3 regions of the Micromonospora sp. WMMD975 genome follow, and region 2 is predicted to be linked to each of the others. Evidence: riboswitches for the same ligand, from Rfam matches in the RefSeq annotation. Region 2 holds a riboswitch; each other region holds the start of a gene.
What was found. Region 2 has a riboswitch for cobalamin ahead of O7613_RS14770 (acyl-CoA thioesterase). Riboswitches for the same ligand answer to the same signal wherever they lie in the genome.
Positions count from the first base shown of each region.

Region 1: it holds a riboswitch for cobalamin, as region 2 does, so the genes downstream of both, O7613_RS24445 (hypothetical protein) here and O7613_RS14770 (acyl-CoA thioesterase) in region 2, are expected to answer to the same signal.
Region 3: it holds a riboswitch for cobalamin, as region 2 does, so the genes downstream of both, O7613_RS12020 (ribonucleoside-diphosphate reductase subunit alpha) here and O7613_RS14770 (acyl-CoA thioesterase) in region 2, are expected to answer to the same signal.

Region 1 is NZ_CP120739.1:5,492,640-5,498,163, reverse strand. It holds gene O7613_RS24455 (hypothetical protein) at 1-475, opposite strand, end outside; gene O7613_RS24450 (cell wall anchor protein) at 472-1,938, opposite strand; gene O7613_RS24445 (hypothetical protein) at 2,073-2,618, opposite strand; cobalamin riboswitch at 2,717-2,855, opposite strand; gene O7613_RS24440 (DUF2470 domain-containing protein) at 2,982-3,713, shown strand; gene O7613_RS24435 (VTT domain-containing protein) at 3,768-4,454, opposite strand; gene O7613_RS24430 (phosphatase PAP2 family protein) at 4,491-4,871, opposite strand; gene O7613_RS24425 (HAMP domain-containing sensor histidine kinase) at 5,130-5,524, opposite strand, start outside.
Region 2 is NZ_CP120739.1:3,440,933-3,446,456, reverse strand. It holds gene metE (5-methyltetrahydropteroyltriglutamate--homocysteine S-methyltransferase) at 1-1,457, opposite strand, end outside; cobalamin riboswitch at 1,572-1,786, opposite strand; cobalamin riboswitch at 1,916-2,127, shown strand; gene O7613_RS14770 (acyl-CoA thioesterase) at 2,253-2,765, shown strand; gene O7613_RS14765 (LysE family translocator) at 2,769-3,392, shown strand; gene tsaD (tRNA (adenosine(37)-N6)-threonylcarbamoyltransferase complex transferase subunit TsaD) at 3,445-4,488, opposite strand; gene def (peptide deformylase) at 4,492-5,031, opposite strand; gene alaS (alanine--tRNA ligase) at 5,083-5,524, shown strand, end outside.
Region 3 is NZ_CP120739.1:2,764,358-2,769,881, reverse strand. It holds gene O7613_RS12025 (ribonucleotide-diphosphate reductase subunit beta) at 1-379, opposite strand, end outside; gene O7613_RS12020 (ribonucleoside-diphosphate reductase subunit alpha) at 418-2,763, opposite strand; cobalamin riboswitch at 2,886-3,097, opposite strand; gene O7613_RS12015 (PepSY domain-containing protein) at 3,222-4,685, opposite strand; gene O7613_RS12010 (bifunctional copper resistance protein CopD/cytochrome c oxidase assembly protein) at 4,825-5,524, opposite strand, start outside.

The DNA of each region.
Region 1 (5,524 bases), 2.1 Mb from region 2:
CGGGCCGGGGCGCGTCGTTGCTGCCGCGGTTGAGCGAGAACGACCAGCCCTCGAAGCTGCCGGCCGGCGGTCTGCGGTTGGCCACGCCCTTGTCGCTGTAGGTCCAGCCACCGCCGTTCGAGGCGTGCCAGTACGACCAGTAGGCGCTGGCCGGCGGCGTGTCGACGCACTTCTCCGCGGCTGCCGACGGCTTGCCCTCGATCCGGCAGATGAACCCCTCGCCCCAGCGCAGCGTGCCGGTGATCGGGAAACCGGCGTTCTTCAGGGCGGTGAGTCCGGTGGCCTGGTCGCCGTGGGCACAGCGGACCACCGTGCCGCCGCCGAGTTCGTTGAAGGCCACCACGACGGTGACCCCGGAGGCGTCCGGGCAGTAGCCGGCCGTGCCGGCGGCCTCCGCCCCCGCGGCCGGTGCGGCAAGGGTGCTCGCGGCGGTCAGGGCGAGGACGATCCCGGCTCGCGCGTACCGGGCCGTCATCTCGTCCGCCGCCGGCCGAGCACCATGAGCAGCACCCCACCACCGACCATCAGCACCGCGACCAGCACGTAGCCGGCGATCGCCGTGCCGGTGGTCGGCAGCCCAACCAGCCCCGGGGCGGGCGGTGCCGTGCTCGGAGCGGCGGTCGCCGCGGGTGGCGTGGTGGCCGACGGGGTCGCCGCCGGCGGGCTCGCGGTGTCGCCGGGGGGCGGGTCGACGGTGCCGGTCGAGGTCGGGGTCGGGTTGGCGGTGGCGCTCGTGGTCGGCGTCGGTGATCCGGTGGGGGAGGCGGTGGGCGAGGCCGTACCGGACGGGGTGGGGTCGGGCGACGGCGGCAGGTCGAGGCCGATCCGACCCAGCGGCACCTGCGCGAGCCCGAGCAGGGCCTGGGCGGTGGCCCGGCGCCACTGGTCCCGGTCGATGTCCGCGATCCCGGCCGCGACGGCTGTCGTGAAACCCTCGGTGTGGTAGGCGACGGCACCCGCGTCGGCGGCTGCCTTTCCGCCGTTCGCGTCGGTGAGCTGCAACGCGGTCAGCGCGTCGGCGGCGCGGGCGGCCTCGGTGTCGCGTCCGGCGGCGGCCAGAGCCTGCCCGGCCAGTCCGGTGCTGTTGGAGTTCGCGCCGGTCGTCGGCCCCGACCCGCCGAAGGAGCCGTCGGCGTGCTGCTGGGCCACCAGCCAGTCGGCGCCCCTGCGCGCCGCGCCGGCCGCCCCGGTGGCGCCGTCGTCGGCGGCGGTCAGCAGCGCCTGCACGGCCATCGCGGTGGAGTCGACGTCGAGGGTGGCGCCGGGTTGTTCGTCGCAGGACGGTGACGGCCCGTCCGCGGTGTCCGGGTAGAGCCGGAAGCCCCCCGCCGCGCACTGCTGCCGGACGAGGAAGTCGACGGTGTCCTGCGGGACGTCACCGCTGCGGGCCAGGCCCAGCACGGCGAAGGACTGGTCGAAGGTGTTGCTGGCGTCCGGGCCGCTGTCGGCGGTGACCCGGCTGGTGATCCGGCCCCGCTGGTCACCGGTGCCCGTCGGGGAGACCAGCGACAGGGTCTCGGCCCGCAGGTCGTACCCGCCGAAGTCGGTGGGGTCGGCGCCGGCGGCGGAGGCGGCGTAGAGCAGCTTCGCGGTGGCTCCGCCGTCGGTGAAGCCCTCGATGCCCCACTCGTCGTAGCTGTTGTAGGCGCGCACGTGCGCCGCGACCTGCGCCGTGGCGGCCTGGCGGGTCGACGTGTCGACGCCGGTGGCGGACAACGCGACGACCCCGTCGATGGTCAGGCCCCAGTCCGGGCCGCCGAACGGTCCGGGCAGAATCCCGTCGGTGAACTCGCCACCGAGCCAGGTCGCGGCGTCCCGCGCGGCGGCGGCGTCGGCTGCGGCGGGAGCGGCCAGCACGGTCATGGGCGTGGTGAGCGCGGCGAGTGCCGCCGCGACGGTGGCGGCGAGGCCGGTGCCGAGTCGCCGGGGCCGGGACATGGGCATGAGGGACGCCTTTCGCAGAGCGGTCGGGGAGAACTCCGGAGAGCACCCGGGACGAGCGCCCGGCCGCCTTCCGACGCCGGGGCGGTGACCGGCACCCGGTGCGCTGCCGGTCACCGCGCCGGTGTGGATCAGGGAGCGGTGATGCCGGGCGCCGCGCCGGAACCGAACGCCCAGCCCTCGACGCTGCCCGGGGCGGGGTTGTAGCCGGCTGCCCCGGAGGAGCTGTAGGACCAGGCGCCGCCGGGCGACGCATGCCAGTACGACCAGTACGCGGTGGCCGGCGGGGTGTTGACGCACGGGTCCGTCGCGGCGGTCGGCTTGCCGTTGATGCGGCAGACGAACGCCAGCCCCCAGCGTTGGGTGCCGGTGACGGTGAACCCGGCGCCCTGCAACGCGGCCAGCCCGGTGGCCGGGTCGCCGAGCGCACAGCCCACCTGGACGCCGCCGCCGAGGGCGGCGTAGTCGACGACGACTGTGACGCCGGAGGTGCCGGTGCAGGCCGCCGCGTGCGCGGCCTGCGGCGCGGGCTCGACGGCGATCAGGGCGACGGCGGCCAGCGCGGCGGTCAGCAGACCGGCGAGCCGGGCCCGGACGGTGGACGGGCGGAGGGCGAGGGCGGCAAGTGTGCCGCGGAACAGGGCGAGGGGGGATTGCCGGCTCAGGCGAACGACCATCGGTAGCGCCTTTCCGGCCCGGCGGTCGTCAGAAACCCGGTCGCCCGGCGGTGCGCGGGGTCGACCGGGACTCCGACCCGTGGGCCACGACGGGTGGGGAGCGGATGCGCGCGTACGCCGGGTATTCGGGCTCACCGCCGGGTGTCTGTCACCTCGACGGCCTACCGTTGCGGGCCAGCGCCGGACTTCGACCGGACTTCCCCCGCACGGACGCGCGGTGTGTTCAGTTGTGGCCACAGTCTGTCCGCACCGGATTACCCATGTCAATCGTCCCTGCTCGGGGTGGTTGACGTCGACGACTCCGGTCCGATGGTCTAGCCTGTCAGTTAGGTAAGGCTAACCTTTCTTGAGGAGGTCGGGACCATGCGCCCCAGCCCGGCGGAAATCGTGCGTACCCTCGTCGCGGGCTGGCTGCCCGCCCTTGTCCACCTGGCCCGACACGCCGGGCCGCACCAGGTCCGGCACGCCACCGACCCGGACGGCCGGGTGCTGCTGCTGGTGCCGATCGTCAGTGATCTCGCCGCGGCGCTGTCGCCGCCGGACGGGGGTGCCGACGTCGCCACCGTCCTCGACGTGCTCGACCTGCCGCCCGCCGCCGGCGCTCCCTCCCTCGGCCGGGCCTGGATCTCCGGCTGGGCGAAGCGGCTGGACGGGGACGAGGCGCGCCGGGCCGCCGTGGACTTCGCCGCCACCCAGCCGACCGGGGACCTGCTCGACGTGGGCCGCCGGTTCCGCCTGTACCGGTTCGAGGTGGCCGAGGTCCGATGGGAACACGCCGGCGGTGTCCGCCGGATCGACCCGGCGGCGTACGCGGAAGCCGAGCCCGACCCGCTGCACGCGGTCGAGGCGGAGTTCCTGGCCGACCTCGCCGACCACCACGCCGAGCAGGTCGCCGGCCACCTGCGCCAGCGGCTGAAGCTGTCCGGCGACGAATCGCCCCGGGTGGTCCGCATCGACAGGTACGGGCTGCTCGTCGCGTACGGCCGGCCCGGCGCGACCCGGCGGATCCGGCTCGGCTTCGAGCGGCCCGTCGCCGGCGTCACCGAACTGTCCCGGCTGCTGCACCCGATGGTCTGCGCCCGGGCCGTCGCCTGACCCCCACCGGTTGTTCGCCGGCCGGAGGTGCCGGCGGCGACCGCGGTGCGTCGTTCAGTCGGCGCCGGATGCGTCCGGAGCGGCCGTCGCGTCGACGGAGGCGGTTGCCGACCGATGGCGGGACCGCAGGAGTTGGATGCCGATGGGCAGGACGGAGATGAGCACGATGGCGATGAGGATGAGCTCGATGTGCGATGCGACGAAGCTGATCTGCCCGAGGAAGTAGCCGAGCACGGTCACGCCGGTTCCCCACAGGACCCCGCCGAGGACGTTGTAGGTGACGAAGGCGCGGTAGTGCATCCGGCTCACCCCGGCGATGACGGGGGTGAAGGTCCGCACGATCGGCACGAAGCGGGCCAGCACGATCGAGCGGGCGCCGTAGCGGGCGAAGAAGGCGTCGGCCCGGCGCACGTTCTCCTGCTTGAACAGGCGGGAGTTGGGGCGACGGAACAGGCTCGGGCCGACGCGCTTGCCGAACAGGTAGCCGGCCTGGTCGCCGATGACGGCCGCGACGGCGGCGAGCAGGCAGACGAGCCAGAGCGGTTGGTGCAGGTAGCGGCCGTCGGCGACGAGGAGTCCGGCGGTGAACAGCAGCGAGTCGCCGGGGAGGAACAATCCGATGAGCAGCCCGGACTCGGCGAAGACGATCGCGAGGATCCCGATCAGCCCGAAGGTGGAGATCAGCCATTCCGGGTCGATCAGGCTGGGGCCCACGGCGAGTGTCGCCTGAGGCGTGGACATGGCATGACCTCCGGAACGAGGGGCGGGGGGTGGTGCTCAGGCGGTGGTGCCGAGGCGGCGGCCGGTACGGCGGTCGTAGGCGCGGCCGACGACGCCGATGGTGGCGACCGCTCCGGCGGCGATGAGTGCGCCGGCGAGGATGTCCCCGGGGTAGTGCACGCCGGTCCAGACCCGGGCGAAGCCGATGACGGCGGCGAGCACGCTCAGCGCCAGTCCCCATCGGCGGGACAGGAACGCCCCGACGGCGAACGCCACCGCGAACGCCGCCGTCGCGTGGTCGCTCGGCAGCGACGGCCCGGCGGCGTGTGGGATCAGCTGGTGCACGGCATGGGCCTGGAAGGGCCGTACCTCGGTGCTGAACGCGGCAACGGCCTGCCCGACGGCGAAGGCCAGCCCGAGGGACGCGACGACGCGCACCAGGGCGGCGCGGCCGTACCGCAGGGTGGGCCAGGACAGGTATGGCCGCGGTGGCGGCGAGGACGTAGATCAGCCACACCGCCGTCCATTCGAAGAAGTCGTCGACGAGGTCACTGCGGCCGGCTGTGTCGTTGACGATCTGGAACAGGTGATAGTTCATCGTTCCCCCGTGACGGTGACGGCTCCGGCCCGTGCAGGCGCCTCCTGTCCAGGGTGCCGCCCGTCACCTGAGAGGAGCCTGAAACCGCCGAGGTCGGTTCAGTGATCTTCGGAGTCGACGGCGTGGGGCAGACTGATCCGGACGGTCATGCCCGGTCCGGGCAGCACCTGTACGTGTCCGCCGTGCGCCGAGACGACCTCACGGGTGATGGCGAGGCCCAGCCCGCTGCCGCCGTCCGGGCGGGTGCGGCTGTCGTCGAGACGGACGAACCGGTCGAAGATCCGCTCCCGGTCGGCATCGGGGACACCGGGTCCGTCGTCGGTGACCTCGACGCACGCCCACGCGTCCCGCACCGACACGTTCAGGGTCACCCGGGTACGGGCGTGACGCGCGGCGTTGTCGGCCAGGTTCCGCAGAGCGCGGCCGAGGTCGTGGGCGTCCCCGGCCACCCGCACGGGGGTGAGGTGGGCCCGGACGGTCAGGTCCGGGCGGT
Region 2 (5,524 bases):
AAGTACTGGACCATGTCGTTGCGTTCCGGCTCGCCGTGCACGAGGACGTCCAGGCCCAGGTTCTCCTGCAGTTGGATGACGTGGGCGACCTCGGCGCGCATCCGCGCGGTGTAGCCGGCGTCGTCGAGGGTGCCGGCCCGGCGGGCGGCGCGGGCCGCGCGCAGCTCGGGGGTCTGGGGGAACGAGCCGATCGTGGTGGTGGGCAGCGCGGGCAGGCCGAGGCGGCGCTGCTGGCGGGCGGCCCGGTCGGAGTAGTCGCCGCGCCGCCGGTGCTCGGGGCGTAGCGCGGCGAGGCGTCCGCGGATATCGTCGCGCCGCCAGGACGCCGGTGTGGCCGGCGGTGGTGCCGGCACGGCGGTGGTGCCGTCGCGCAATGCGCGCCCGAGCAGGACGACCTCGTCGAGCTTCTGCCGGGCGAACGCGAGCCGTTCGGACAGCCGAGGGTCCAGGCGGGTCTCCGCGCTCAGGTCGACCGGGACGTGCAGCAGGGAGCAGGATGTGGACACCGCGACGTGGTCGGCCAACGCGGCGACGGTGGCTCCGGCGGCGACGGCGGCCCGCAGATCGGTACGCCAGATGTTGCGGCCGTCGACGAGGCCGGCGACGATCGTCTTCCCGCCGAGCGGGCCGGCGCCGGCCAGCCGTTCGAGGTTCCCCGGACCGGCGACGAGGTCGACCCCGATCGCGTCGACCGGGGTGTCGAGCAACGCCGGGAGGGCGTCGGCGAGGTCACCGAAGTAGGTGGTGACGAAGATCCGCGGCCGGTTCGGCAGGTCGCCGAGGCGCCGGTAGGCGCGGTGCAGGCCGTCGATTTCGGCCGGGGTGCGGTCGGCGACGTAGGCGGGCTCGTCGAGTTGCACCCACGGCACACCCGCCCCGGCGAGCGCGGTGAGGATGCCGGCGTAGGTGTCGACCAGGTCGTCGAGGCGGGCGAACGGGTCGGCGCCCTTGGCCAGCAGCAGGAACGTGGCCGGACCGATCAGCACCGGGCGGGTGGTGATGCCGAGCGCGCGGGCCTCGGCGTACTCGCTCAGGGCCTTGGCCGGTCGGGCGGTGAAGGAGGTGTCGGGGTCGATCTCCGGCACCAGGTAGTGGTAGTTGGTGTCGAACCACTTGGTCAGCTCCAGCGCCGGTTCGGTGTCGACGCCGCGGGCCATCGCGAAGTAGGTGTCGAGTTCGTCGAGACCGAGGCGGGCGAACCGGTGGGGGATCGCGCCGAGGGCGACGGCGGTGTCGAGCATCTGGTCGTAGTAGGAGAAGGTGTTCGACGGGATCGCGTCCAGGCGGGCGTCGCGCAGCGTCCGCCACACCTGCGCCCGCAGTTCGGCGGCGGTCTCGTGCAGGCCGGTGGCGTCGAGCGTGCCGGCCCAGTAGGCCTCGACCGCCTTCTTCAGCTCGCGGCGCGCGCCGATGCGCGGGTAGCCGAGCACGGTGCTCTGGCCGAATGAGGTTGTCACGGGTGGTCCTTCCCTCGAGGTGCCTGGCGACCTCTCGGGAGGGAGAAGCGGATACGACGGGCGTACCGGCTTTCCGCCCTGGCCCTCCCGAGAGGCCGCCGACGGCGCGCACCGGACGGCGCGCGCGGCGCTGGCAGGTCTTCGGACTCGCGGGCATGACACGAGGTCGCCTACTGGCCGTCGCTTCCCGGACCTCTTCGGTCCAGTGCTTCGTTGACGGCGGTCGTTCCCACTCACCGCTGCGGGGCAGTCCCGGTCTCGCACCGGGTTCCCTCTTACGACGCCCACCCGCCGAAGCGGGAAGGCGAACCAGCACCGCGCACGATCGTACGACGACGGAGCGACGGGTGAGCGGTCGTGTCCGAGTCGCGGGACACCTCGACGGCGCCGATCAGGACGCGACGAGACCGGCGTCACCCGCCCCGACCTGCCACACGGGCCACGTTCGGACGACTGGCTACGATGGCGGCAGCGCTGGTTCATCCGGTCGGCGACGGCCGGATGTCGTAAGAGGGAACCCGGTGGAAGTCCGGGACTGCCCCGCAGCGGTGAGTGGGAACGACCGCCGTCATCAGCACTGGGCCACCGGCCTGGGAAGCGACGGCCAGTAGGCGACCGAACCCGGTCCGGCCCGCGAGTCCGAAGACCTGCCCGCGTCGCGCGCACCACCGGTGCGCGCTGCCGTCGACCTCGCGGGTGGGTCGGGCGGGTGTCACGCCGTACGCGATCCGTCGGCGTGCCCTCGACGCGCGCCCTCCGGTCGGCGGTCCACCGCATCGAGGACGGACCCGCACAGTGCCCGACACCATCACGCTCGCCGGACGACCACCGTCGGCGTCGAACCTGACCCTGTCGCAGATCATGGACCAGCACCACACCAACCTGATGGGTACGGTGCACGGCGGCCGGATCCTCAACCTGATCGACTCGGTCGCCGGGGTCGTCGCCGCCCGCCACTCCGACGGCCCGGCGGTCACCGCCGCCATCGACGAGACCGCGTTCCTGCGCGCGGTCCGGGTGGGCGACGTGGTCCACGTCGACGCCCGGATCACCTGGGCCGGCCGCAGCTCGATGGAGGTGGCGGTGAAGGTCAGCGCGGACCGCTGGGACCGGGCGGTGCCGCCGGTCGACGTGGCGACGGCGCATCTGGTGATGGTGGCCGTGGACGATCACGGCGACCCCCGTCCGGTACCGCCGCTGTTGCCGGAGACCGATGGGGACCGGCGGCGCTACCGGGAGGCGCGGATCCGGCGGGAGCATCGGCTGTCGCTGCGGCGGGCGCTGCTCGACGGCGCCGGGGAGGGCTGAGCGATGCTCGGACTGTCCGTGGCGACCCTCGCCGGCTACCTCGCCGCGATCGTCGTCCTCATGGTCACCCCCGGTCCGGACATGATGTTCGTGCTGGCCAACGCCACCCGCTACGGCGCCCGGTCGGGCGTCGTCGCCGCGCTGGGCGTCGCCGCGGGGGAGGCCGTGCACGTGGCGGCGGTGGTCGGGGGACTGGCCACCGTGATCAGCGCGTCGCCGACGTTGTTCACGGCGATCCGATGGGCCGGCGCCGCGTACCTGATCGTGTTGGGTGTCCGGGCCGCGCGCCACCGCGATCCGATGGCCGTCACCGGTCCGGACCGTGGCGCGTCGCCCGGTCGGGCCTTCCTGCGGGGTCTGGTGACGAACCTGCTCAACCCCAAGATGATCCTGTTCAGCGTGGCGTTCCTGCCCCAGTTCGTCGATCCGGGCGCCGGCAACGCCACGGCGCAGCTCGTCCTGCTCGGCGCCCTGTTCGTCACCGTGCAACTCGCCGTGGACGTCACCCTCGGCGCGGGCGCCGGCCGGCTCGCCCGCCGGTTGGCCGACCAGCGGTGGTCGCGGCAGATCAACCGGCTCTGTGCGGTCGCGTTCATCGCTCTCGGTGTCCGCCTCGCGTTGAGCTGACACGCCGCCGCCGGACAGGGCGGCGTGCAGTCCGGCCACCTGGGCGTCGTTCTCACCCTTGCAAGACGGCGTCGGGAATCGTGGCGCGGGTCAGGACGGCGTTGGGGTCGGCGCCGAGAGTCAGCGCTGACGGGCCCACACCTGCGCGGACGAGAAGATCACCGATGGCGGCGATCATGGCGCCGTTGTCGGTGCAGAGTCGGGGTGCGGGGACGCGCAGGGTGATGCCTGCGGCGTGGCAGCGCTGTTCGGCGAGGGTGCGCACGCGGCTGTTGGCGGCGACGCCGCCGACGAGCAGCAGGGTGTCGATGTCGTGGTCGTGGCAGGCGGCGACGGCTTTGCGGGTGAGCGTGTCGGCGACGGCTTCCTGGAAGGAGGCGGCGATGTCGGCGACGGGCAGGGGGCCGTGGTGGCGTTCGGTCCAGCGGGCGACGGCGGTTTTCAGGCCGGAGAACGAGAACCGGTAGGGCGGGTCGACGCGTGCGGTCATGGGACGGGGGAAGGCGATCGCGGTGGGGTCGCCGTGGCGGGCGGCGGCGTCGATGGCCGGGCCGCCGGGGTACGGCAGGCCGAGCAGCCGGGCGACCTTGTCGAAGGCTTCGCCAGCGGCGTCGTCGGCGGTGTCGCCGAGGTGGACGACGGGGTCGCGGGCGAGGTCGCCGAGGAGTAGGAGGCTGGTGTGGCCGCCGGAGACGATCAACGCGACGCTGCGCGCGGGGAGGGGGCCGTGGTCGAGGACGTCGACGGCGGCGTGGCCGGCCAGGTGGTGCACGCCGTAGAGGGGGACGCCGAGGGTGAGGGCGTAGGCCTTGCCGGCGGCGAGGCCCACCTGTACGGCGGTGGCGAGGCCGGGGCCGGCAGTGGCGGCGATGGCCTCGATGTCGGCGAAGCCGAGGCCGGCGCGGTCGAGGGCGTGACGGACCATCGGGGCGATGGCGTGCAGGTGGGCGCGGGCGGCGATCTCGGGCACGACGCCGCCGAAGCGGGCGTGTGCGTCCATGCTGGTGGCGAGGGCGTCGCCGAGCAGGACACCGTCGGCGACGATGCCGACGCCGGTCTCGTCGCAGGACGTTTCGATGCCGAGGACGACCGGCACCGCTCAGTCCTGTCCGACGCCGACGCCGGGGTGTTCGGCCGCGGCGGCGAGGAGGCGTTTGCGGGTGCGGGCGGGCAGCCGGTCGACGTAGGCGAGGCCGTCGAGGTGGTCGACCTCGTGTTGCAGGCAGCGGGCGAGGGTGCCGGTGCCGTCGATGCGCACCGGCCGGCCGTGCAGGTCAAGGCCGGAAACGGCGGCGGTGGCCGGGCGGGTGACCTCGGCGTACTGGCCGGGCACGGACAGGCAGCCCTCGCTGTCGGTGACGAGATCCCGCTGCTCGGGCAGGTGCAGGACCGGGTTGATCACGTGGGCGACGGTGTGGGCGCCGGTGGCGTCGGGGCAGTCGAGGACGAAGATCCGGGCGTCGACGCCGATCTGGTTGGCGGCCAGGCCGACGCCGTGGGCGGCGTACATGCTGGCGAACATGTCCGCGACGAGCTGCGCGAGGGCGTCGTCGAAGACGGTCACCTCGGCGCAGCGGCGGTGCAGCACCGGGGTGCCGTATCGGGTGATGGATTGTGGGGTGCCGGTCGGTGTCTGCACAGTCGCCCATACTATGCAATTGCCAAACAGTTGCAGTAAGGGATGGGTGGTATGCGGACGGCGGAGATCAAGCGGCGGTTCCTCGCCCACTTCGAGGCGAACGGGCACGCCGTGGTGCCGTCCGCTCCGCTGCCCGCCATCAGTGACCCGAACCTGCTGTTCATCAACGCGGGCATGGTGCAGTTCGTGCCCTACTTCCTGGGCCAGCAGACGCCGCCGTACCAGCGGGCGACGAGCGTGCAGAAGTGCCTGCGGACGCCGGACATCGACGAGGTCGGCAAGACCAGTCGGCACGGCACGTTCTTCCAGATGAACGGCAACTTCTCCTTCGGTGACTACTTCAAGTCCGGGGCGATTCCGCTGGCCTGGGATTTGGCCACGAAGTCGGTCGAGGCGGGCGGTTTCGGGCTGGACCCGGAGCGGATCTGGGCGACGGTCTACCTGGACGACGACGAGGCGTACGACATCTGGCGTGCCACGGGTGTGCCGGCGG
Region 3 (5,524 bases), 680 kb from region 2:
CGATCGACGGGATGTTCTCCACCGCCGCGAACGCGGCGAACCGTTCGGTCTCGTCCGGCACGTAGGTGTCCAGCAGGTTCAGGTAGAACTGGACGTGCACCGCCTCCTCGAACAGCTGCCGGGACAGGTAGAGCCGGCCCTCCGGGGAGTTGACGTGCTGATAGAGGTTGAGCACCAGGTTGTTGGCGACGATGGTGTCGCCGGTGGCGAAGAACGCCACCAGCCGGGACACCAGGTGGCGCTCGGCCGGCGAGAGCCGGTCCAGGTCGGCCAGGTCGGCGTGCAGGTCCACCTCCTCGACGGTCCAGGTGTTGCGGATGGCGTCCCGGTAGCGGTCGAAGAAGTGCGGGTAGCGCATCGGTCGCAGGGTCAGGTTCATGCCCGGGTCGAGCAGCAGGGGCCGGGTCTCGGTGTGCGTCACTGGCAGGCCTCGCAGCTCTCGGGGTTCTCCAGGGAACAGGCCGCCGCCGCGTCCACGACCGGGGCCAGCACCGTGGCCTGCTGGATCCGGGTCGCGGGACGCGACCGCAGGTAGTAGGTGGTCTTCAGCCCGGCCTGCCAGGCGTACCGGTACATCGAGGAGAGCTTGCCGATCGTCGGCGCGCTCAGGAACAGGTTCAGCGACTGCGACTGGTCGACGAACGGCGCCCGCGCGGCGGCCAGGTCGATGAGCGCCCGCTGCGGCAGCTCCCACGCGGTGCGGAACAGCTCCCGCACCTCGGCGGGCAACTCGTCGATGCCCTGCACCGAGCCCTCCGCCCGCTTGATCCGGTCCCGGATCTCCGGCGTCCAGAGCCCGCGTGCCTTCAGCTCCCGCACCAGATACGTGTTGACCTGGAGGAACTCGCCGGACATGGTCTCGCGTTTGAACAGGTTGGACACCTGCGGCTCGATGCACTCGTAGCAGCCGGCGATCGAGGCGATGGTGGCGGTCGGCGCGATCGCCACCAGCAGCGAGTTGCGCAGCCCGTGCGCGGCGATCCGCTCGCGCAGCGCCGTCCAGCGGGCGGTCCGCGCCGGCTCCGCGCCCCACAGGTCCGGGTGCAGGTCGCCCTTCGCGGCCCGGGTCCGGTCGTACGCCGGGTGCGGGCCGAACCGCTCGGCCAGCCCGGCGGACGTCTCCAACGCGGTCAGGAAGATCTCCTCCTGCACCCGGGTGGACAGCTCCCGCGCCCGCGCCGAGTCGAACGGCAGGCGCAGCGTGAAGAACGCGTCCTGAAGACCCATCAGCCCCAGCCCGACCGGCCGCCAGCGCGGGTTCGACGCCGCCGCCTGCGCGGCCGGGTAGTAGTTGATGTCGATCACCCGGTCGAGGAAGACCACCGCCGTGCGCACCGTGGCCCGCAGCTTCTCCCAGTCGACGCCGTCGGCGGTGACGTGCGCGCCGAGGTTGACCGAGCCGAGGTTGCACACCGCCGTCTCGGCGTCGTCGTTGACCTCCAGGATCTCGGTGCACAGGTTGGACAGGTGGATCACGTTCCCCGGCTCGCCGGTCTGGTTGGACAGCCGGTTCGCCGCGTCCTTGAACGTCATCCAGCCGTTGCCGGTCTGCGCCAGGGTGCGCATCATCCGCCCGTACAGGTCCCGGGCCTTCACCGTGCGGACCGCCTTCTTCTCCGCCGCCCGGTACGCGGCGTCGAACGCCTCCCCGTACAGGTCGGGCAGCTCCGGGGCGTCGGACGGGTCGATCAGCGACCAGTCTTCGTCGGCCTCGACCCGGCGCATGAACTCGTCCGGGATCCAGTTGGCCAGGTTGAGGTTGTGCGTCCGCCGGGACTCCTCGCCGGTGTTGTCCCGCAGCTCCAGGAACTCCTCCACGTCCGGGTGCCACGGTTCCAGGTAGACGCAGGCCGCGCCCTTGCGCCGGCCGCCCTGGTTGACCGCCGCGACCCCGGCGTCGAGCGTCTTCAGGAACGGCACGATGCCGTTGGAGCGCCCGTTGGTGCCCCGGATCAACGCGCCCCGGCCGCGTATCCGCGACCAGGAGATGCCGATGCCGCCGGAGAACTTCGACAGCTTCGCCACCTGGTGGTAGCGCTCGTAGATCGAGTCCAGCTCGTCGCGCGGCGAGTCGACCAGGAAGCACGACGACATCTGGGTGTGCCGGGTGCCGGAGTTGAACAGCGTGGGGGAGCTGGGCAGGTAGGCCAGCGCGGACATCAGCCGGTAGAAGCCGACCGCCTCGGCCGGCGTGTGCGACAGCCCGCACGCCACCCGCAGCAGCCAGTACTGCGGTGTCTCCACCACCAGCCGCGACTCCGGGTGCCGCAGCAGGTAGCGGTCCGCCACCGTGCGCAGTCCGAAGTATTCGAAGCGCAGGTCACCGGCGGGGTCCACGGCGTCGTCCAGCTCGCCGGCGTGGCGGGCCACGAACGCGGCGGTGTCGTCACCGACCAGCCCGAGGGCGTGCCCGTACGCGATCGACTGGCTGAAGGTCGCCACCTGCTGCCCGCGGACCTCCTCGTGCACGTACGCGGCAAGCAGCCGGGCCGCCAGTTTCGAGTACTGTGGCTCCTCGCCGATCAGCTCCGCCGCGGTCTGGATCGACAACCGGTCCAGCTCGGCGGTGCTCGCCCCGTCGTACAGCCCGCTTATCGTCTTGGTGGCGACCCGCAACGGGTCCACCTGGTCCAGGTCGGCGACCCAGCGTTCGACCGCCCGGACGATCCGGTTGACGTCGACCGGCTCGGTGTCGCCGTCCCGCTTGCGGACCCGCATCGCCGACCGGCGCTGCTCCGGGGGGCTCTCCCGCACGACCGTCATGACCTCTCCTCGCTGTCACTGGCGATGGCCTCGGACGGCGGGAGAACGCCAACGGGCGCGGCACGACGGCCGGCCCGGCTGCTGGCGTCGGTCGTCCCGCGCGACCTTCGACCGCCGCGCGCGGTGGCGCGCGGCGCGCTGGCAGGTCTTCGGACTCGCGGGCCGGACCGGGTTCGGTCGCCTACTGGCCGTCGCTTCCCAGGCCGGTGGCCCAGTGCTGATGACGGCGGTCGTTCCCACTTACCGCTGCGGGGCAGTCCCGGACTCGCACCGGGTTCCCTCTTGCCTCGACCACCCCCGAAGGCGCGGCCGAACCAGCTGCGGCACCACCATATATGGCGATGAAGGCCCGCACGCAACACCACATGTCGCCCCCCGGCGTGTCAACCCGAAGGAAGGGGCCCCGCTTAACGCATTCGGTAGAGGCGGGGCCCCCGCTTAACACCCCGGCGCGCGCGTCAGCTGCCGGCCGGGGCGGGCGAGACCGGGACCGCCGGGCGGCGGCGACGTTGGCGCAACCCGACCACGGCGTCGATGATGAGGAAGCCGAGCAGCGGGCCACCGAACCACGGCAGCGCCCAGCCGAGCGCCACCACGACCGGCACGCCGACAAGCAGCGTCCACCAGCGCAGCCCGCGTACCGCCCCGCGGGCCGGCGGCGCGCCGAGCGGCGCGCGGCGGTCGGCGCGGGTGGGTCGGCGCTGCCACCACATCCGGTAGCCCCAGACGACGACGCAGAGCAGGCCGAGCGCGAGCGCGGCGAGCAGGATCTGGTTCACCGGCCCGAACAGCCGGCCCATGTGCGCCTGGATGCCGAGCTTGCTGAGCTTCGCCAGCACCGGCCAGTCGGCGAAGTCACTGCGCGCGGTCACCGTCCCGGTGGCCGGGTCGACCGCGACCCGGTCGTACCCGACCGGCCACCTGTCGTCGGTCTGGGCGACCGTCCACGCGGCACCGGCCTCGCCGGGCGGGGTGATCGCGACCGGGCCGGACAGGCCGGCGGCGCGGGCGCCGCCGAGCACCCGGTCGTACGTCGCCGGGTCCGTCGCCGTCGCGGTGGCCGCGCCGCCGTGCTGGTGCTCGCCGCCGCCGGTGGCCGGCGGCGCGCCGGCGAGCGCGGTGGAGATCTCCGGGGTACGGGCCCGCAGCGCGTCCAGCCCGGCGCCGAAGTTCGCCCCGGCGTAGCGGGACCAGGTCAGGCCGGTGGCGGAGAGGAAAAGCAGGCCGACGGCGAGCCACACACCGGTGGTGGCGTGCCAGCCCCGGGTCCGGCGCACGCCCCGGGCGGCGGACAGGTCGGGCACGAGCAGGTGCCGGGCCCGGGACCGGCCCGCCGCGCGCCGGCGCCACCACAGCACCACACCGCCGAGCGCCAGCACCCACAGCCAGCTCGCCGCGATCTCCGAGTAGTGCCGCCCGACCGCGCCCAGGTGCAGGTTGCGGTGCAGGTCGTCGAGCCAGGTCGTGGCCGGCGTCGAACCGAACCAGGTGGTCAACCGGCCGGACACCCGAGCGGTGTACGGGTCGACGTAGACGGTGTGCTGCCGGTCGCCGAGGTCGTCCCGGGCGAAGACCACGCGGGTGGTCCGGTCGCCGTCGCCGGGCTGCACCTCGGTGAGCGTGCCGTCGGGGTGCGCGGCGCGGGCGGCGGCGATCTGCTCGGCGAGCGGCCGGGGCTGCCCGCCGACGGTCGAGACGGTGAGCTTGTCGCCGTAGAGCGCGTCGTCGAGCTGCGGGGTGAGCGTGTAGGCCAGCCCGGTGAGCGCGGCGACCAGCAGGAACGGCGCGACCAGGACGCCGGCGTAGAAGTGCAGGCGGGTCAGCAGCGCCACCGCCGCGGATCGGCGCGCCGGCCGGACGGGACCGGCCGGGGTGGTGGATGAGTCCGGCGCGCGGTCGCCGGGCAGTTCGGTCACGGACATCTGGGCAACTCCGATCGGGAAAAAGGAATTGGGGTACGGGCCGGCCCGCTGCCCGTCGAGCCGTGCCGTGGTGCGCGGTTGCCGCCTCCCGGTGGAATGGTCGGCCCGCGCCGGGCGGAAGTTCCCGCCGATGTCCCGATCAGTTCCGGTCGTCACCGCGGGCGGTGGCGGCCAGGAACGCGTTGTACCGGGCCAGGTCGTCGTCCTCGCCGGTCGCCTCGGCCCGGTCGGCGGCCCGGTCGACCCGGCGCTGCTCGCGCTGGTCGGCCCGGATCCACTGCCGGACCAGCAGGACCATCACGACGGCGGCGGGGATCTCACCGAACGCCCAGGCGATGCCCGCGCCCAGCTTCTGGTCCGTCAGCAGCGACGACGCCCAGTCCGGGTGGACGCCGAGATACCAGTCCGGGGCGATGACGGTGGTGGTCTGCATGAGCGCCAGGCCGAAGAAGCCGTGCGCCATCATCGCGGCCAGGTGCAGGAGCACCAGGATCGGGTGGGGGAGCCGGGGCCGCCCCGGATCGATGCCGATGAGCACCCAGAACAGCAGGTAACCGGAGAGCACGAAGTGACCCAGCATGGCCAGGTGGCCGAGGTGGGACCGCATCAGCGTGCCGAGCAGGTCGCTGAAGTAGAGGCCGAACAGCCCGGCCACGTAGACGCCGAGCGCCACCAGCGGATGGGTGAGCAGGCGGGTTACCCGGCTGTGCAGGGCGCGCAGCAGCCACTCCCGGGCTCCGCGTACCCCCGGCTCGGTCGGGCGGCGCAGCGCCCGCAGGGCGAGCGTCACCGGGGCGCCACCGACCAGCAGCACCGGCACCACCATGGACAGCACCATG